DNA from 2 places in the Alicyclobacillus fodiniaquatilis genome. Region 1 is predicted to be linked to the other one. Evidence: predicted binding sites of a transcription regulator. Region 1 holds the regulator's gene; the other holds the start of a gene.
What was found. Region 1 encodes CtsR, which represses protease genes until heat stress. Its sites were predicted from a motif close to ATGGTCAATAAAGGTCAAACA; they were not measured.

Region 1 (10,944 bases):
CACCCACCACAATGACGACCTGCTCTGCGCCTCCAGCGGCCATTGCTTCTACAGAGCGAAGCCACATGGGGCTTCCTGCCAAATCAATAAACTGCTTTTTGAAGCCCATACGCCGCCCTTGCCCTGCCGCAACGACAATGGCAAACAACATGCACTTCCATCCTCCCACGTGCTCCACGCCCAACCATTCAGAAACAGGACCGCCACATGGGTCCTGTTTCCATCTGTTCTATACATGGTGAGACGATACATTTTGCCAATCGTTCATCTGCATGCGCTTCGCACATGTCATTACAAAGCGCGTTCCAGCAGTTTTGGCTTTGCAAAAATCATGCGACCAGCAGATGTCTGCAATACACTGGTGACAAGCACATCGAGCATGCCGCCAATATGTTCACGACCGCCCTCAATGACAATCATCGTCCCGTCATCCAAGTAAGCAACACCTTGATTGTACTCTTTTCCGTCCTTGATGACCTGAACGTGCAGTTCCTCGCCAGGCAACACGATTGGCTTCAACGCATTCGCCAAATCATTGATGTTGAGCACCGGCACGCCCTGCAGCTCACAGACTTTATTCAAATTAAAATCGTTGGTGGTCACTTTGCCGTTCATCTTCTTCGCCAAGCGAACGAGTTTGGAATCCACTTCCTGAATGTCTTCAAAGTCGATCTCGACAATTTGCACCGGCACATCCAATTCTTTCTGGATGCGATTGAGCACATCTAAGCCGCGTCGCCCTCGATTGCGTTTGAGCGCGTCGGACGAATCCGCGATGTGCTGTAGCTCTTCCAGCACAAAAGAGGCAATGACGATGGTGCCGTCCAAGAATCCGGTCTCCACCAGATCCGCAATGCGTCCATCAATAATCACCGAGGTGTCCAACAACTTTGCATCTCCCGGACGCAACGCTGCTTTCTTTTCTTTGTCCCGGTCTTTTAGAGACAACTTCCCGGAAAACAGGTTGATTAAATCCTCCCGTTTGGTAAACCCAATGCGCAATCCAAGGTACGCAAAGAAAACACTCACGAAGAACTGAACAGATACACCGACGACAGGAATCGCACGAATCTCCGGTGAAAACAAATACGCGACCACAAGTCCAATGACCACACCGATGGTTCCACCCAGGATGTCAGCCAATGGAGCGTTTTTCAACCGCTCCTCCAACCAGCGCAGCAACGCCGAGACGTAATTGACCAGTGAGATGGTGGCTAAAATAAACAATGCACACCCAATTGCGGCGCCAAACACCTTGTTCTGGAAAAGAGGATTATGACTCAGATGAAAAACGCGTGTGAATAAGTCCGGAGCAAACGTATAACCAAGGACTACCCCGATAACCGCAAAAAACAAGTGAACCACTTTTTTTAGCATAAAAACAGTCACCTCCTGTCAATAGTATGGGCATAAGAGAATGCGACTTAATCATTCTTTTCGCAAGCAGATGGAACAAACGCCCGTACAAGTGTACAACCTTCTAAATATTGGGGTAGTGCTTTTAGTTTAGCATCCCGCTTATACAGCGTCAAAAGGAAAAGGACCACACATGTGGCCCCGACACAAAACTGCTATAGAACTGTTGAAGTCTTTTCCCTAGATGACGGTCAAATACACTAAAGATATTTCGTAGAATCCACATCTTCACCGGATTTCATCTGACGCCGACGCGCGGTCTGATACTGCAGCCCCCGCAACATACCGTACACCGCATAAATCGCCAAAATCCCAAAAATCAACCAGTCGACGCGGACGTAGTGAAATTTGATCAAAATAAAGAAGCCAATCGCGAAAACAGGAATCAGAACAACTGACGACTTCGGGATCGCGACTTTTTTGAAATTGGGATAGCGAACGTTGCTAATCATGAGAAAAGACAGCAATAACATCCCAAGCGGCAATATGAGAATCGCCGGATGCAACACCGGCCTTGATAAAGCCATGGTGGCCAAAATGCCACCCGCAGCAGTGATGGGCAGTCCGACAAAGAAATGAGAAGATTTGGTCTGCACATTAAAACGGGCCAGGCGCATCGCGCCGCACATGGGAAACCAGATGGCCAGAACAAGTCCGATAAACCCAAGGTGACGCAACATCACCTCAAACATGATAAAAGAAGGAGCGACTCCAAACGTCACCATATCAGATAATGAGTCCAACTGTTTGCCAAATTCGCTTTCCGCATGTAATAAACGAGCCGCACGACCATCCAATCCATCTAAAAACATACCAATGACCACCAGCAAGGCAGCTGAGTCGTAGCGACCGTGACTCGCGACAAACATAGCCACCATGCCAATGACCAAGTTGCCCAATGTCAGAACACTGGGAATCGCCTTCGTGAACAATGATATGACCTCCCAGAGAATAACAGAAAAAACCATCAGGACAAATTAAATATGTCGATCAATTAATACCTGCTCCTGAATGCGTTGCAGCCCATCGCGAATCATTCTCGCGCGAACAGCCCCGACCCCTTCAACTTCATCAAGATGATCCACGTTCGCCGACAAAATATTGGTTAGGATATCGAAATGTTCGACCAAATTCTCTATCACCGGTTGCGGCAAGCGGCTGATTTTGTTCAGCACGCGGTACCCTCTCGATGGCACAACCTCTTCGAGAACATTGACACTCGGCGCGTAACCCATGGCCTTCGCCATTTTGGCGCCATCCATCAAATCGTCGGCTGGCATGCCGTGGAACAACGACAACACATGATGTGGCGTCACATCATGTCCATGATTCATATAGTCTTTCACCAGTAAATATGCCTGCTCGTCAACCGTTGCCACAAGTTCGTCCAACTGCATGCTGACCAGTCGGCCTTCACTCCCGAGCTCTGTAATATGTCGGCGAATTTCCGCCTTGATGCGCAGCACGGTCTCAAATCGCTGCAAGACCGTCGTCACTTCATCCAGTGTAACAGCCTCTTCAAATTCCAGCGCGCTCAGATTGGTCAATTCCTGATCTAACACGGTTTTGTATTTCTCCAAAGTTTGCATCGCCTGGTTTGCCTTTGTCAAGATAACACTTATGTCACGTAATACATATTTAAACAGCCCTTGATACAATGTGATCACGTTGCGCCGCTGTGATATACAGACCACAAGCTGCCCTGTCTCCCGCGCCACACGCTCAGCAGTCCGATGTCTCGTGCCAGTCTCAGACGTCGGAATGGTGTGATCCGGATTGAGATTCGTGTTGGCAAAAAGCACCCGTTTGACATCTTCGCTGACAATGATTGCGCCATCCATCTTCGCGAGCTCATACAGGTGGGACGGCGTCAATTCGCATTGGATGGAAAAACCGCCATCCATGATGGACAGCACTTTTTCCGAAGCGCCAATGACGATAAGCCCTCCCGTCTTCGCCCGCAGGATGTTTTCTATGCCATCACGCAACACAGTCCCTGGTGCGACCATCCGTAAAATCTTGTTGATGGTGATTTCCCGTTTGGTGTCTTCTTTCATCATCTTTCACCTCTAAAAGGCCCGAAGCATTGCATCCTGTAGTGTTTGCACCGGGACGATTTCCACCCCAGGAAACGACTCGGTCACCGTTTGACCAGCTGGAATAACACAACGTTGGAAGCCTAATTTTTGCGCTTCGCGCAGTCGCTCCGCCAACCGCGTGACTGTACGAACTTCACCGGTCAACCCGACCTCGCCAATATAGATATCCCCACGCGCCAAAGGTCTATCCCGATGGCTGGAGACCAGCGCCATGGCAATGCCGAGATCTACTGCAGGCTCATCGACACGCACGCCACCAGCCACATTGACGTAGGCGTCACACGCTTGCACCTGCATGCCCATTCGGCGTTCCAGCACCGCCAGCAGCATATTTACCCGCGTGTAATCAGCGCCCGTGGCCATGCGCCTTGGTGTCGCGAATCCCGTGGGGGCAACCAAAGCCTGCACCTCAAGCAATAATGGCCGCCGACCCTCCATCGCAGCGACCACTGCCGACCCTGGGACAATCGTCTGACGTTCTGACAGAAATAAAAGAGAAGGATTGGACACTTCCTGCAATCCATTGTCATGCATTTCAAAAACCGCCAGCTCATTGGTTGAACCAAATCGGTTCTTCACGGCGCGCAATACTCTATACATATGATGACGTTCGCCTTCAAAGTATAGTACCGCGTCAACCATGTGCTCAAGCATGCGAGGTCCAGCCAAAGCGCCGTCTTTCGTCACATGCCCGACGATGAACGTAGCAATATTATGCGACTTCGCGACGCGCAATAACATGCCAGTGCACTCTCTCACTTGCGCCACACTGCCAGGCGCCGATGTCAAGCTCGGCCGAAATACCGTTTGGATGGAATCCACAATTAAGAAATCAGGTTTGACCTGCATTGCGCTCTCAATCACCAAATCCAAGTCCGTCTCCGCAAGCACGTACAATTCATCATGCACGGTGCCCAACCGTTCCGCCCTCAGCTTGATTTGACTCGCGGACTCCTCGCCGGAGACGTATAGCACGCGCTTTTGCTGTGAGGCAATCGCCTGTGACAACTGCAACAACAAGGTGGACTTGCCAATCCCCGGATCCCCGCCGATAAGCACCAGTGAACCAGGGACAATCCCACCGCCCAGCACCCAGTCGCACTCTGTCATTCCGGTTTGAAACCGCTGCTCGGTTTGCGCCGGGATAGACTGAATCGGCTGCGGCGATGCTTTCGTTGCGGCAACTGCCGTCGACCTCATCGGCGCAACCGTCTCTTCCACCAGCGTGTTCCATTCCCCACAACCAGGGCAGCGCCCCATCCATTTGATCTCAATATGGCCGCACGCTTGACAAACGTACTGCGTCTTTGTTTTCGCCAAACGCCGTTCTCCCCTTTGCGGACATCCTTTACACAGATTCCCTCTACCATCATACCGAACGAATGGGCCGCGTCCATCCCGTATCGCAGAAAAACCCGCCGCAATCGCGACGGGTTTGACAACCTACAGATTGTGTTCCACTTTTTACGAGTTTGCAGCCATTGCGCCCGCTGGCTCGACCTTCAGGTGATCCCCATCCAATCCAATCCGCACAGCGTCGCCCTTGTTCACGGTGCCAGCCAACAAAGCCTCCGACAATCTGTCTTCGATATGTCTTTGAATTGCCCGCTTCAACGGCCGTGCGCCATACTGCGGATCGAACCCTTCCTTGGCCAAAAATTGCTTGGCCTCCTCTGTCAGAGTAAATTGGATATTCTGTTCTGCCAGGCGTTTTTGCAGATCGCTCACCATCAAATCGACGATGTGGCTGATTTGCGATTCGTCCAGGGCGTGGAAGACGATGATTTCGTCGATCCGGTTGATAAATTCCGGCCGGAATGTGCGCTTCAGATCTTCCATCACTTTCTCTTTCATATCGTTGTACTGGCTGGAAGCCCCCGGCTTAAAGCCAACACTGCCGCCCTTGCGCAGTTCTTCAGCGCCAACGTTGGAAGTCATGATGATGACCGTGTTGCGAAAATCGACTGTCCGCCCCTTGCCATCTGTCAGACGACCATCATCGAGCACCTGCAGCAAGATGTTGAACACTTCAGGATGCGCCTTTTCGACTTCGTCCAGCAGCACCACCGAGTAGGGTTTGCGCCGAACCTTCTCTGTCAATTGGCCACCTTCGTCATAACCGACGTATCCCGGCGGCGAACCAACCAAGCGCGCCGTGGAATGCCGCTCCATGAACTCGGACATATCAATGCGAATCATCGCATCCTCATCGCCGAAGACCGATTCTGCCAACGCGCGAGCCAACTCGGTTTTCCCCACACCTGTTGGGCCAAGAAAAATGAACGAACCAATCGGCCGCTTCGGATCTTTCAGGCCTGCGCGCGCGCGTCGGATGGCCCGCGCAACCGCCTCGACTGCCTCGTTCTGCCCGACAACTCGGTTGTGCAGAATTTCTTCCATGTGCAACAACCGCTCCGACTCTTCCTGAGCCAACTGTTTGACCGGAATCCCCGTCCAAGCAGCGACGACATGGGCAATGTCCTCCGTGGTCACGCGCACATCGTCATGCTGCTGCGTCTGCTGCCAGTGTTCCTTCAACTGCTCCAATTCCTGTTTGATCTTCTGTTCCTGATCTCGCAAGTTTGCAGCCTGTTCAAACTCTTGCCCCTGTACTGCAGAGTCTTTTTCACTGCGCACCTTTTCTAGCTTTTGTTCCAGCTCTTTCAGATTCGGCGGCGCCGTGTGCGTGCGCAAGCGAACGCGCGATCCCGCTTCATCCACCAAATCAATCGCTTTATCCGGCAAAAACCGATCCGAGATATATCTATCCGACAAGCGCACTGCGGCCTCCAGCGCCTCATCCGTGATCTTCACGCGGTGATGCGCCTCATACCTGTCGCGCAAACCGCGCAGAATTTCCAAGGCTTCTTCCGGCGTCGGTTGATCCACCGTGATCGGCTGGAATCTGCGTTCAAGCGCAGCGTCCTTTTCGATGTGCTTGCGATACTCATCCAGTGTCGTCGCGCCAATGCATTGCACTTCGCCGCGCGCCAACGCCGGCTTCAAGATGTTCGAAGCGTCGATGGCGCCTTCCGCGCCGCCAGCGCCAATCAAGGTGTGCAACTCATCGATGAACAGAATGATGTTGCCCGCTTGCCGAATTTCGTCCATGATCTTTTTCAGTCTATCTTCAAATTCACCACGGTATTTTGTCCCTGCAACCACCGTGCCCATATCCAGCACCATGACGCGTTTGTTGCGCAATGTTTCCGGAATATCCCCAGCCACAATCCGCTGCGCAAGGCCTTCCGCGATGGCCGTCTTCCCCACGCCAGGCTCACCGATGAGCACCGGATTGTTTTTGGTCCGACGGGAGAGCACCTGAATCACACGTTCTATCTCGGTGGCGCGTCCAATCACCGGATCAACCTTGCCGTCGCGCGCCATTTGCGTCAAATCGCGGGCCAGGCTGTCCAGCGTTGGCGTCCCCGCTGAACTGTCCTTCTCACCCGCCATGTCGGCTGCATCGCCGCCAAGCAGCTGCAGCACCTGTTGCCGCGCTTTGTTCAGACTGATGCCCATGTTTGCGAGGACGCGCGCCGCCACGCCTTCTCCTTCGCGAATCAACCCAAGCAAGATGTGTTCTGTGCCAACATAGGTGTGATTTAATTTACGAGCCTCATCAATGGAAAGCTCTATCACCTTTTTTGCCCTCGGTGTATATGTCATCTGACCGCCTTGGCCTTGGCCCTGACTTTGCCCTTGCCCGATGATCCGCTCTACTTCCTGTTGGACTTTATCTGCCTGGACACCAAGCATTTGCAATGCGCGAGCCGCAATGCCTTCCCCTTCGCGGACAAGGCCGAGCAACACGTGCTCTGTGCCCACACCAGGATGCCGCAGTCGGGAAGCCTCTTCTTGAGCCAACGCCAAAACTTTTTGTGCTCGTTCTGTAAAGCGTGCGTACATTATCCATGCACCTCCGTGTCATCTAGACGAAGTCGTTCGCGAATCAGCGCCGCGCGGCGGATATCGCGATCTGTTGCAGACAGCTCACGCTTAAAGTATTTCTGTAGGAAAGCGGGCTGCGTCGTCACCATCAATTCATTGAGAATACTCGCCGATACGCCTTGAATGATGCCGAGATCGATCCCAAGCCGCACATCGGACAAGCGTTGCAATGTCTCTTTGGAGTCCATGCGCCGCGCATAAGCCAACAGGCCGAACGAACGGCTGACTCTGTCCTCCAATTCAATACGGTTGCGCTGAAGAAGACCTTCTCTTGCGTTTCGCTCGTGTTCAATCAATTGATGAACAACACTTTCCAAATTGCCGATGATCTCTTCTTCAGTCTCGCCGAGAGTGATTTGGTTTGATACTTGAAACAGGTTCCCGAATGATTCAGAACCTTCACCGTAAATTCCCCGTACAGCCAGACCCACTTGCGAGACAGCGGTGAGTAGGCGATTGATGCTGCCTGACAAGGCCAACCCCGGCAGATGCATCATCACAGAGGCGCGAATGCCTGTGCCGACGTTCGTCGGACACGCTGTGAGGTATCCGTATTTTTCATGAAAGGCAAAGGTCAATTTCTGCTCCAACGCATCGTCTATCTTGCTGGCAAGTTGCCACGCTTCATTCAGGCGCAACCCCGGCATGATGCATTGCAACCGCAAATGATCTTCCTCATTGACCATGATGCTCACCATCTCATCGCGCCGGAGAATGACTGCGCCGCGTTTCTCTTGTTCCGCCAAATCAGGGCTGATCAGGTGCTTTTCCACCAGCACTTGTCTGTCCAGCGCAGCCAAATCTCGGCAGCGAATCATCTCATATTCCCCATGCTCCGACATGGCGTCGGTCTGAAAAGCTTCGCCAACGGCATTTATCACCTCATTGGCGTGACTGTCCGTCTGCAAAATCGGGAACGGATAGCCTTGTAGATTTCGTGCGACACGGATGCGACTGGTCAACACGATGTCATCGTCTGGCCCTCCGTCTTTCATCCACTGACTCATCGCATGCTGCAAAAAATCGCTTAATGACACCTGTATCCCTCCCTAGTCCTCCGTGCCTTTTTCCAAGGCCCGAATTTGATCTCTCAACTGTGCGGCATGCTCAAATTGCTCATCAGCCACGGCTTGCTGCAATTCGCGCCGCATCTGGTCCAACTTGCGAAGCTGCTGAACGCGCTGACCAGATTTTTGCGGTATCTTACCCGTATGTTCGTTGCCATTTTGTATGCGCCGTAATAGCGGCTCCAAACGGCTTGAGAAATTGTCATAACAATCAGGGCAGCCGAAGCGCCCCATTTTAGTAAACTGGTTATAGGTCATCCCACAATTGGCACACCGCAAACTGCTTGTCTGCACTGGCGCATAACCTGAAGAAGACTCCATATTCAAAAGCCCAGTGAGCAACTTGTTGAAATCAAACGCGTTGCCCGCAACAAACGGGTTCAAAATCTCACCTTGCTCTTTGGCACAATGTTCACAAAGGTGATAACCTGTCTTCTCGCCATTGACGATTTTGGTGACGTGAACCGTAGCTGGACGTTCATGACATCGTTCACAAATCATTCAGGACACCTCCCTGACATCAATCCTCATAGGTGGCAAGCACTTGAAGCGCCGTGTAGAGCAGTCGAGCTCGCAATCTATCCCGCAAAGGCAACTCGACGCTCAGAACCTCTCTTCGCAACATAATTTGCAACATCGCCGCCTCACGGCCGGTTATCCACTGTTCGCGCTCAAGTCGCTCAATCAGCGCTTCCGAGGCACTTTGTGTGACCTCGTCACCCCAGTCCCGCAGCAGTTGTAGCAATGTATGCTCTGGATCCAGCCGCACTTGCCGGATCCGGATGTAGCCGCCGCCGCCGCGCTTTGATTCGACGACATAGCCGTGATCCATCGTAAAACGGGTGCTTATCACATAATTGATCTGCGACGGAACACAATGGAATAAAGAAGCCAGTTCACTACGCTGAATTTCGATAAACCCAACATCGCTTTCCTCTAAAATGCGCTTTAAGTACTGTTCGATCACATCGGATATGTTGTTTGGCATGGCTGATTACTCCCATCCTCGGCAGCACCGCCTTTGACTTTCACTTATTTTGACTTTGACTTTCATTGACCTTATTATACACCGCACATTTGAAAACGCAAGCGGATCAACCGTTCATTGAAAATTAAACGTTTTCACGGTACACTTTTCCCAATATGACCTTCATCCATGAACATGCACAACGACAAATATGCTGGTTCAGGATAAGAAAGGAACTCGCCGATGTCCTCGAACAGGCAAAGGGAAATTCTGCATGCTGCAGTCAAACTGTTTGAACAGAAAGGGTACCAAGCCACTTCCGTACAGGATATTGCCGACGCTGTAGGGCTGCAAAAAGGCAGCCTGTATCATTACATACAATCGAAGGAAGAGCTGTTGATGCAAATTGCTGACGCAGCCATCCGTCAATTTAATGAACAACTTCAAGAGATCCTGGCCCGACCGATGACTGCCCAAGAAAAATTAGCAGCGATGATCCGCATGCACGTGCAGACGTCCATTGAAAATCTGGAGACGACCACAGTGTTGTGGAGAGAAGCTTTTTCACTTGGCGAAGCGCCACAAGGCGTCATTCAGAAAATGACCGACACGTATTTGGATCTCGTCACGCAGATATTAAATGAAGGAAGTGAAAATGGAGAATTCCAAGTTCATCACCCCCGTGTCACTGCGCTTGCCATCTTAGGCGCATGTAATTGGGTATACCGATGGTACCGCCCCTCCGGTTCCATGAATGCCAACGATGTCGCCCACACTTTTAGCAAACTATTCTTAGATGGATTATTGACCACTCATTAGAAAAAAAGACGTCTCATGATGCGAATCGGATTGCGCCGATGACTGCCCCTTTATTTTAAAGAAAGAGTAAAGCTTCACTGATAGTCAGACCGGCTTCTGAGGTGGTCTGCTGTACTTTTGATTTACGCTACAAGTTTCCATTTGAGTGCCGCACTGATGAATGTTGGTCCTCCATTACCCATCTTTGCTGATGAAGTCCATGTTTCTTCCACTTGCCACGTGCTAGATCAATGCGAAAAAATGCTATTTTGAAAAAAACTCAACTGATCTGTCAATATCTTTTCTCATTTTGTTAAAAGCATTTATAATATATAGGTATGATGTCGAAGTTTGACGACTTATCAGAGAATATGTCGTGTCTACATACAAACAAAGGATGGAAGTGATGCCCTTTCACGGATGTGAAGGTTTCCGCAAACCATCAAGACACGAAGCATATTGGCTCAACACATCCTAGTAGCACAAAACGACGCTTCAATCTATGTAGGTCAGGGAAAAGAGGTCGCAGCGCTTGATGCTCAATGATAAAATCATTCAACTGACACAGGATTTACAGTTGTCAAATGGTGCTCATATACTGTACCTCTATGAAGATCCAGCGCTCTATCTAAACAACGCAATTGCA
Region 2 (10,944 bases), on a different contig from region 1:
CAAGCGCGGCGGCAAGTTGCGACCAAGGTGTCTCCGGCTGCCAGGAAAATCGCACAAACGCCTCCGCCTGCCGTGCTTCAACCCCCATTGCGGTCAGGACATGGCTGCGTTTTTTTGTACCTTGCGCCGTTGAACAAGCGCTCCCTGCGGAAATATACAGCCCTTGTGCTTCCAGCGCATGCACGATGACTTCGCCGCGCAATCCCGCTAGTGACGCTGCAACGATATAAAAGGAAGCGGTTTTCGGCTGATAAACGGTCCACCCCGGAATCGCGCGCAAACCGGCGACAAATTGCTCGTAGTGCTGGACTGCCAAATTCGCATCCCCCAAGTGTTCACTCACTTCTTGCGCTGCCAGGCCAAAAGCGATTGCGCCAACCACATTCTCCGTACCAGAACGCAAGCCAAATTCTTGTCCGCCGCCATGCACTAGCGGAGATAAGCGAAGTCCCTCTCGGACATAAAGCGCGCCGGTTCCTTTTAAAGCGCCAATTTTATGTGCAGACACCGTATATAAATCAATGGGCCATTTCCCTAGATAAAGTGGCATTTTCCCTAACGCTTGCGTTCCGTCAACATGCAATCGCAACTTGGGATAGGCTTTGAGCTGTGCAGCCAATTTCTGCACGGGCATTATCGCGCCTGTTTCGTTGTTGACGTGCATAACACTCACTAAAACCGTATCTTCGCGTACCGCTTGCAATATATCAGATACCGCGATATCCCCGTTGGCGTCCGGCGCGATGTACGTGACATCCCACCCCTGACGTTCAAGCTGCCGCATAGGTTCAAGCACGGCAGGGTGCTCAACTGCAGTCGTGATCATATGGCGACCCCGATTTTTGAGTTGCACTGCGCTTCCCAAAATCGCGAGATTGTTGGCCTCTGTGCCTCCACTCGTAAACACAAGCTGTCCATTTCTCGCGCCGAGGGCGGCAAGCACTTGCGCACGCGCCTTTGACAACCGCGTTTCCGCAATCATCCCTAAATGATGCAATGACGAAGGGTTGCCATAGATGTCGAGCGCCTCCGTCACACATTGCTTGACTGTCGGCCGCAAAGGTGAAGTCGAAGCGTGATCCAAATATAGCGTTTGATCCGGCATCATCATCCCCCCTGTCTGAAAGTGAATTGATGGCTTTGCGCGCACCAACCGTGATACTTCATAAACGCACATTTCTATGCTGCTGTTGACGCAAGCAGCATCATGGATGGCAGTCTGCCGCGTACAAGCATAATGCCACCAAAAAAGACGCGTCAACACCAGCCTGATTTTACACTCAGCTGGTGTTGACGCGTACGCTCACAAAATCGTTTCACTTGCGGGCTCTCAAAACATTGACGCCCGTGTTTTGCGACGGATCAGCGAACGACGACTTCGTCGATCAAGCCGTATTCCTTTGCTTCCGCCGCAGACAAGAAGTTGTCTCTGTCGGTATCCCGCTCCACGCGCTCCAACGGTTGACCAGACCTATCGCTCAGAATTTTGTTCAACTTTTCGCGCGTTTTCAGGATGTGTTTCGCGTGAATTTCGATATCCGAAGCTTGCCCTCTTGCGCCACCGAGTGGTTGGTGAATCATCACTTCAGAATTCGGCAAGGCATAGCGCTTGCCCTTTTCACCAGCCGTCAAAAGTACAGCGCCCATGCTGGCAGCCATGCCTACACACATCGTGCTGACTGCAGGTTTAATGTGTTGCATTGTATCATAAATGGCCAGACCAGCAGATACCGACCCGCCGGGGCTATTTATGTACATTTGAATATCTTTTTCAGGATCATCCGCCGCCAAGAAAAGCAACTGCGCCACAACGGCATTGGCAACATCGTCGTCAATTGCCGTACCCAAAAAGACAATGCGGTCCTTTAACAAGCGCGAATAAATATCATAGCTGCGCTCACCTCTAGATGTCTGCTCAACTACATACGGAATCAGGCTCATCTGACACGCCTCCTTCTTATTCAATACAATACCCATCATGCACGAAAAACACCATTTAGTCAAGAATAGTCAAAGTCAATTGACATTCGTTTCTCATACACGCGGCTGTTCAGGAAATACTGAGTTCACAAAACATGAAAAGAGGTGATTTTGGCTTGCAACAGAACATCGGGACTGCTGACCGCTACATGCGAATGTTCACTGGTATCTTGGCCATTGGTTGTGCAACCACCCGCCGTCGTCGTCATTCCCCATTTGGCAACGCGCTGTTGCTGTCGTTCGGCGCGATGAAAGTGGCGGAAAGCGTGACGGGCTGGTGTCCGTTGCAATACGTCAGCCAAACCTTGTCTTGCAACATGGAGGACCGCAATAAAGCAAGCGCAATTGCGCCGCTGTCGCCAAAACAGTCATCGGCGCCCAAAACGTGTGACCAGGAGACTGAGCACCCCCCTCAATCCAAACCAACTTCAGAAGAGAGCTCGTGCCAGTCAGAACTGCACAGTCACGAACCATCGGAATAAATTTTTGCAACATCGAAACAAGCCTTTTCATCATTAATATTTTACGCACAAATTGTACCAAAATAAAACAGGGTCATTCCCGCTCAAGCGATTTTGACAGATCACCTGAGTGGACTGACCCTGTTTTTCTTTACCCTCATGTTTAAACCGATGTGGCCGTTGGCACTCCTGCCTCCTGTCGACTGAAGCGTACACCGTATTTTCCTTTACGAGTGCGGTATATTTCCACATTGGTCGGACGTGCTGTCCGGCGAATCCGGTCGTCCGCTTCCACCCACATCACAGCACAATACGCTTCGAATTTCGACTCATACAACCCTGCAAAATACACCCACTCGTCCATCCGCCATCCCCTCCGCACGTAGTATCCTCAAGTGAGGTCCGAGCTAGACCGGAAAAGGGTGTATGTGATGGCAAAATAGGCGAATAGCACTTTCATCTGACGTGCGACTTTGATACAATGAACATCACACCATTTGCCGTTTAGGCTTCCATGACAACCTACAGTGACCGTCAAGGCGTATGATACAAGAACTTACTCCAATTTTTCTCAAGAAGTGTTTAGGGAGTGATTTCGATGATGACAAAGGAAGAAATTCTTGTACTAAAAACCAAACTACTCCCCAGCGGCGCGGACGCCGTCATCGACTTTCTTGCCGCTCGTCATGCGCAACTCGAGGCGACCAATATTGTTTTAGAAAACGTGCCCCAACTGATTATCGGCCGACATGGAATGATTGCGCGCATTCCCATCAATGGACGCATTAAAAAAGTGAGTCAACCAGAAGAAGTGTTGCAGTGTCTGCAGACGTTCTTCATGCAACAGTCGATGAACAGCGATAAACTTTACGTATTTGTGAATCTACCAGATATTCCAATTCCGCCAGAGGTACAGGAAGTTTTGTCGGAAGTTGAGGCAAAAGCATTGCGCAGAGAGATGGTCAAGAAACGAATCGACGAGGCACTGGACGCCCGTGACAAACTGGCATTTGATATCGCAGTCAAGGAACTCACCGAACTACAAAACGAACAAGGCGACCCGTCTGGATGGCAAACCAGACGATACATCTAAAAGAAGCAAAAGAAGCATGTGAAAAAATCCTCGCCTTTTTAAGTTTGATGGATTTTCACATGTCTCTAGTCACCGATGAAGCGAATATGCGATAATGAAGGCGTGCCTTGATGCACGCCTTTTTTATTTCAGTTGAACTGGATCTTTACCGCAATCCATTTTTGGTTATGCTAAAAGCAAAATGATGATTGTTTGGGAAAGGGCGGATACGCATGCAAAGGACGAGAAGGTTGCTGTACCTCCTCTTTGGCTTGATGTTCGCATTTGTCCTAATTGGTATCATCGTACACGCTTTTGTGCTCCTTGCCATTTTCATGATCTGTGGCATCATCCTTGGCGTCATCGGCGATGCCATTGAAAATAAGCCCACAAAACCTTATGAAGCATACAATCATCTGCACGACCGCCATCATGCCGGCCATGATGTGTAAAACCATTCACATTGGAGCGTGTGAACTGTGGATCGAAATGACTTACTTGCCGAAGCGGATGATCTCGCCGAGCTCATTTTGCACACGCCGGAGCTTGCTGCATACCGAGATGCGCAAGCAGCCATGGAGCGCAATCGCGAAGCTGCTCATCTGTTGCGGAAGTTTCACGAACTCCGAGAACAAGTCGCCGAATTCCAAGCCCGTCGGGTCCCTCCCATGCACTACAGCTATTTACTAAAGGAAACAGACGAAGTATTGCAGAAAATGGAGGAGATACCAGAAATCAAGGCTTATGAACAAGCGCAAAAGGAACTGGAAGAGCTGCTGACAGCCGTCACGGATCGACTTTCTTCAGCGGTACAAGTGCGTGACGCGGACGGACTCGCCCATTCCAGTCACGTTGACACTTAAATCAAACGATGATATGCTGACGCAGAAAATGGCGAACAGCCAAATTTTGATAACGGATAGGGATGAAATCATGGCGGACGAGCATCAACATACACATGACCACGAACACGACGAAGACGAAGTGATTGTGCTTGAAGATGAAAACGGTCAGGAACATCAGTTTGTGCTTGGCGAGGTTCTCACCGTCGATGAAAAAGATTACGCTGTTTTGTTGCCTATCGACGAAGAAATGGAAGAAGGCGTCATCTTCCGTATCGACGGTGAAGAAGGCGACCAAATGGTGCTCGCCGAGATCGAAGACGATGAAGAATGGCAAAAGGTTGTCGACGCATACAACGATGACCTTTTTGAAGATGAAGAGGACGACGAAGCGTAAACACCGCCATCACCCATTTGTGCATACGAGCCTTGCTCCGCACACTGCGAGCAGGGCTCGTTTCATGCCGGTATCCCTTGTTTGCCTCGCTCTCCTTTCTTTCGAGGTTGTCATTTTAAATAGTTCCAATATAATGTGAACGAGACCATTAATTTTTTGAGAGGGGATCTACACATGACAGTAGAAACCGAAAAGCTTTCAACACTACTCCATGAGAATCGGACCTTCCCCCCTTCCGAATCGTTTCGTGCACAGGCAAATTTCCAAGACGAGAACATCTATCAGCGTGCGCTTGACGACCCCGAGACATATTGGGCAGAACAAGCAGGCGAGTTAAGTTGGTTTAAGCCATTTGAAATCGTTTGCAGTTGGCAGCCCCCACATGCAAAATGGTTCATTGAGGGTAAATTGAACGCCGCTTACAATTGTGTAGATCGCCATACGGAAACTTGGCGCAAAAACAAAGCGGCCATCATCTGGGAAGGTGAACCTGGAGATCAACGCGTCATCACATACGACATGTTGCGCCGCGAAGTGGATAAGGCTGCGCATATGTTGAAATCATTGGGTGTCAAAAAAGGGGACCGCGTCACCATTTATTTGCCGATGATTCCCGAACTCCCCGTCGCCATGCTCGCTTGCGCGAAAATCGGCGCTGTACACTCCATTGTCTTTGGTGGTTTTTCAGCGAAATCCCTGCGTGAGCGCATCATTGACGCGGATTCCAAAATCCTGATCACAGCTGATGCCGGCTGGCGACGCGGCAAACAAATTCCGCTCAAAGCCAATGCGGACATCGCTGTGGAAGAGACCCCCATTGAACAAGTGGTGGTCGTATCACGGGTCGGTGCGGAATCGAATATCACGATGAAAGATGGACGAGATGCCTATTGGCATGAACTCATCAAACAATCTCCCACCACGCCGTTTGAGCCTGAACAGATGGATTCAGAGGACATTTTGTTCCTGCTCTACACTTCCGGGACGACTGGGAAACCGAAAGGCATCGTCCACACCACTGCAGGTTACCTGACAGGCGCCAATACATCGATGCGAACCGTGTTTGACCTCAAAGATAGCGACATCTTCTTCTGCACAGCAGATATCGGCTGGATCACAGGCCATACGTACATTGTATACGGCCCCCTCAGCGCAGGCGCGACTGTGGTCATGTACGAAGGTTCACCGGATTATCCCGGAAGGGATAGGTTCTGGGAAATGGTCGATCACTATGGGGTCACGATTCTCTATACCGCGCCCACGTCCATTCGCACATTTATGAAATGGGGCCCGCAATACCTGGAACAACACGATTTGAGCAGCCTGCGTTTATTGGGCACGGTCGGCGAACCCATCAACCCTGAGGCTTGGATGTGGTATCACGAGCACATCGGTAAAAAGCGGTGCCCGATTGTCGATACCTGGTGGCAAACCGAAACTGGCTGCGCCATGATTGCCCCACTGCCAGGCATTGTCGAGACAAAACCAGGTTCGGCGACCCGCGCTGTGCCTGGCATTGAGATCGACATTGTCGATGAACAAGGCAATTCGGTCGACGCCAAAGATGGCGGTTATTTGGTGATTAAAAAACCGTGGCCATCCATGCTGCGCACCGTCTGGGGAGATGACGAACGCTTCCAAAAAACGTACTTTGGCCAATTCAAAGACACTTATCTGCCAGGTGATGGCGCACACCGCGATGAACAGGGATATATCTGGATTCTCGGCCGCATCGATGATGTCATCAACGTATCTGGCCACCGCATCGGCACAGCTGAAGTGGAAAGCGCTTTGGTCGCCCATCCGGCGGTGGCAGAAGCAGCGGTGATTGGTCGTTCAGACGCCATCAAAGGGCAAGCCATTACGGCGTTTGTCAGTGTCAGAGAAGGTGCTCGTACAGACGACGCGCTTATCGCAGAACTCAAACAGTCTGTGGTCGAGAAAATCGGCGCGATGGCGCGTCCAGAAGAAATCATCTTCAGCGCAGAATTGCCAAAGACCCGCAGCGCAAAAATTATGCGGCGGCTCCTCAGAGATATTGCCGAAGGTCGTGTCCTCGGAGATACAACCACGCTCGCGGATCCGACAGTGGTTGAAGAATTGAAGGCACAGTATAAAGATACGGAATAACAAACGAGGCAGGTGAGGTAGCCGCTGATGTGGTGCACCTCACCTGTTTGTCTGTCGCCTGTCGCGCTCTCGGTCAAGCATTGCGTTTAACCGCCTGGCTGCTGACGGCGGTGCTTATTGCACAGTCCACGAACGACCACCGTCGATGGTTTTCAGCAATTTCGAATGCAAGAAATCGGTGGATTGAAGTAAAATCCAACCTGTGTGCGCGTTGATAAATGTGACATTGAAGATACTCAGTAACGCAAAAAAGAGGAGCTTGGCGGCTCCTCTGCATCCTGATCAGTATACCTCATGTTGACACCACTACATCTTGATGGCCCCGCTCGTGATCCCTCTTACGAAATAACGCATCAGGAAACTGAAAAGAATGGCCAGCGGGATCGCAGAGAGTGTGAACGCTGCCAACTGTATATTGAAGGCGTTCGCAGACGGCGCAAGCGCGGGCGCGTGGAAATTGACGATGGCAACCGCAAGTGTCTCAGCAGAGCCATTCAATACAAGCGACGGCAAGATGAAATCGCTCCAAATGTTGATGACATTCATCAAGGCGAGCGTCACCAAAATGGGAAACGACAAAGGAATGACGATGTTCCAGAAAATCCGGATATCCCCCGCCCCATCAATGCGGGCAGATTCAAACAAATCCTGTGGGAGACTTTGAAAAAACGAACGAAGCACGAGAATGGCAAATGCCTGGCCTCCCGCCACATATGGGAAAATCAATCCCCAATCGCTGTTGAGCAAATGCAGATTTTTGATCTCGATGAAAAGCGGGATCAAAGTCAGAAAACCTGGTACGAGCAACAGGGCAAAAATGACGATAAACAGCACTTCTTTTCCAATGAAATGCAACCTGGCGAACGCATACGCGCTTAGGGCAGCGAACGCCAGGGTCAATACGACACTGACCACTGTAATTATGATGGAAGTTGTATAGGAAGAAAGCGTCGCCTGCAACGCCAATTTATAATTTGCCCAATCCAGGTGCCAAGAAGTAAACCACCAGGGATTCTGCGCCGTTTGGACGCCAGTTTTCAATGAATTGACGAGCATGTAGAAGATGGGAAACAGCGTGCAGATTCCGAGCATCACAAGGATGATGTGCAGGGCTAATCCTCTGAGTCGCAAAGCCATATTCGTTTCACTCCGTTCGCAGAACTATCTCTTACAACAACCCAGGTGAAATCAATTTAATCGCTCGACTGAACATACTTCATGTTGACAACTGCCAATATGCCGACGAATAAGAAAATCAGGAAAGCGACCGACATGCCATACCCATACTGCCCATAATCAATCGACGTTTGATACATGTAAAACACCGGTGTCACCGTGGATGTGCCTGGTCCGCCGCCTGTGAGGAGCATTGGGGTCAATAGATTTTGGGAAACGCCGACAATGGCCAAGATCAGCAGCAATTTGAACTGGGAAGTCACCAAAGGAATATCAATTTTAAAAATTCGATTCCATAAACCGACGCCGTCCACGGACGCTGCATCCATCAATTCAACGGGAATCGATTGTAACCCAGCATACAGAATCAGCAAGTTGAATGGATTCACCCAAGGGAACCCTAATCCAATCAATGAACCCAACGCATAATGTGGATTCGCCAGCCATTCGCGCTTCCAGGAGGATAAACCCAAATCTTGAAACAGTTGATTCAAAATTCCCGACGGTTGATAAATGAACTCCCACAACAGGATCACAACCACACCCGGAATCACCATCGCCAGAATAAAAACTGTACGGTAAACGTATTGGGATCGCTGTCCACGAAGATGGAAAATCAACTCCGCTACCGCAAAAGACGGAAGAATGGATAATGGGATGCCGATTACAGTCCAAATTAAAATGTGCCACAAAGAGGCCAAAAAGACTGGATCGTGAAACAAGCGAGAAAAGTTCTGAAAACCGATGAATTGTGGCGAGTTAAAGCCATCCCAATCGGTAAATGCACCCATCAGCGCTCTGATCGCGGGATAATAACTAAATATGACGATGGATACAAACGTAGGAAGCAAAAACAAATAGGCAATCCAAGAGTGTTTCTTTGTTCGCGCCTTCCTTGTAACTGGAGATACATTGCTTTGCAGTTTGACCGTCTTACCAGCGAGCATGACCACAGCTCCTTTCAACCATCTTTTTCAACCGTATTGGAGTTGCAAATTGGGAATAAGCGAACAGGGTTCAAGCTGCGCCCATTCCCAATCATCAATTGAACTTAATACTTCGAAAAATCAATATGTTGTTGAGCTACGTATGCGTTAAAACCTTTCTCTACTGCCTGCTCATACTGCTGTGTCGCTTGGGCCAAACTCAGGTTGCCCGAGACATACTCCTGGAAGATGTTGCGAACGGTCGTATACTCAGCAGAAGTAAAGAATTGCCCACCATCCTCTTGATACCAGGGCTTATTGAGTAGTTGTTCAACAGACTGTAACGCAGGAACGGGTTTGGTGCCTTTCAAGGTAGGCACAAATTCTCCTAGCTCGTTGATGGTTGCTTGCGCATTTTGCGGTGTTGAGATAAATTGCAACCAGGCAAGACAAGCTTGGAATTTATCCGCAGTCATCGAAGAATCTGCTTTTTCCGTCGATATCGCGTACTGGAAAGCCGCCTGCGGGCCACCCGCATCCCCAGCACTGTTATAAGATGTCGCGTACTTGCTGGTACCTGCCAAAGACGGAAAAGCGAAAGATCCGACCTGGAATGGTGCCTTTCCATTGTTTGCAGTTTGCACCGTATTCGGGATGGCCGTTAAATTAAAGACCATGGCCACCTTGCCAGCATCGAAAAGCTTCGTTCCCGTCTGTGCACCCGTCGGCTCATTGTCCCATGGAATCACTGTGGTATCTTTGTTCCAGTATTGATACAATTGCGCCGCCAAAGGCCACCAGGCCATGATTTTCGGATTCGTAGTCGGATTCAAAATCCCTTTGTGGTAGGCAATCGCATTGTCTAGCGTTGAAATACCAGGTTGCTTGTCAAAGCCTGCGATTTTTTTCAACGTCGACAAACCTAGATAATTTCCTAGCGCCACTCGTACCCACCAGTCATATGTTGGCACATCCGCCCCCGGTTGAATGCCGTGCGCCTGAAGTTGTTTGCAATCTGCAATCAGTTCTGCCCAAGTCTTCGGCGGGCTTGAAATGCCTGCCTTATTAAACAATGTCTTATTGTAATAGAACTCAACGCCCACATAATCAGCGTCCAAATTATACTGTTGTCCACCCGGTGCCTCGGTCGCGCTTAATATATTTGGATTCATCACACTCTTCCACTTTTTATTGCCGGGAATGAACGGATTCGGCTGATTGAAATATGGATTCAAATCATACACAATCCCTTGCGGGAAAACCGAGTTGAAATTTTCATATTGGTTGAAGTAGATATCGTACATTTGCCCAGCAGCGGTTTTGGTTTGAACTTGCTGGTTGGTATCCTGGAAACTGGGATCCACAAACTGAATCTTGATGTTCGGATACATTTTCTCGAATTTTTTAGCAAGTGTCTCCAACTCGTGGAGTTTTGCCGAACCGGCAACCGACTTAATTCCTGGACCTACCGGCGTATAGGCTTGAGCAAAAAATGTGATGTCTCCTTTATAGTTCAGCTTCGGAATGCCCGACGCCGTCAAGGCCTGTTTAGCCACGCTCCCAGTCGAAGTGGACTGGCTTCCGCTGTTGCCACAACCTGTAGCAATCGTCATGACAGCAACTGTAAATAATCCAACACCTGCGTAAACCTTTCTCATTTTTTTACCCCCTGTCTTTATTTCCAAGACGCACAGCCGCGAAATGGCATGTGTACACCTTCGACATACTTTGGTTTAGGCAAGTAATCGTTGACACCTGGCACTGCCTCGCCTCGCAATAAAAAAGCGCTTGGCCATGGTTTGTCGGAAACGATACGCGTGCTTGTGGGAATGTAGCGAATGGTCAATCCACAGCGACGCAGCGCAGAATGATTGGCATTTGAACCGTGCACGATGTTGGGATGGTGAACCGAGACACCCCCTGCTTTGAGCACGAGATCAACCGCTGCATCTTCATCTAC

Region 2: the regulator CtsR is predicted to act here: its motif matches at 1,997-2,017, upstream of clpP (ATP-dependent Clp endopeptidase proteolytic subunit ClpP).

The regions. Positions count from the first base shown of each region.
Region 1 covers NZ_JBHUCX010000001.1:58,107-69,050, forward strand. The annotation lists gene ACFSB2_RS00370 (IspD/TarI family cytidylyltransferase) at 1-151, opposite strand, end outside; gene ACFSB2_RS00375 (PIN/TRAM domain-containing protein) at 292-1,377, opposite strand; gene pssA (CDP-diacylglycerol--serine O-phosphatidyltransferase) at 1,617-2,348, opposite strand; gene disA (DNA integrity scanning diadenylate cyclase DisA) at 2,394-3,473, opposite strand; gene radA (DNA repair protein RadA) at 3,486-4,835, opposite strand; gene ACFSB2_RS00395 (ATP-dependent Clp protease ATP-binding subunit) at 4,980-7,427, opposite strand; gene ACFSB2_RS00400 (protein arginine kinase) at 7,424-8,503, opposite strand; gene ACFSB2_RS00405 (UvrB/UvrC motif-containing protein) at 8,516-9,034, opposite strand; gene ACFSB2_RS00410 (CtsR family transcriptional regulator) at 9,054-9,521, opposite strand; gene ACFSB2_RS00415 (TetR/AcrR family transcriptional regulator) at 9,744-10,319, shown strand; gene ACFSB2_RS00420 (ATP-binding protein) at 10,834-10,944, shown strand, end outside.
Region 2 covers NZ_JBHUCX010000092.1:106,834-117,777, forward strand. The annotation lists gene ACFSB2_RS21935 (cysteine desulfurase family protein) at 1-1,105, opposite strand, end outside; gene clpP (ATP-dependent Clp endopeptidase proteolytic subunit ClpP) at 1,363-1,941, opposite strand; gene ACFSB2_RS21945 (YgaP family membrane protein) at 2,097-2,462, shown strand; gene ACFSB2_RS21950 (hypothetical protein) at 2,605-2,805, opposite strand; gene ACFSB2_RS21955 (IDEAL domain-containing protein) at 3,040-3,534, shown strand; gene ACFSB2_RS21960 (hypothetical protein) at 3,747-3,965, shown strand; gene ACFSB2_RS21965 (YlbF/YmcA family competence regulator) at 3,993-4,376, shown strand; gene ACFSB2_RS21970 (DUF1292 domain-containing protein) at 4,333-4,752, shown strand; gene acs (acetate--CoA ligase) at 4,927-6,882, shown strand; gene ACFSB2_RS21980 (carbohydrate ABC transporter permease) at 7,189-8,019, opposite strand; gene ACFSB2_RS21985 (carbohydrate ABC transporter permease) at 8,076-9,005, opposite strand; gene ACFSB2_RS21990 (ABC transporter substrate-binding protein) at 9,110-10,642, opposite strand; gene ACFSB2_RS21995 (phytanoyl-CoA dioxygenase family protein) at 10,660-10,944, opposite strand, start outside.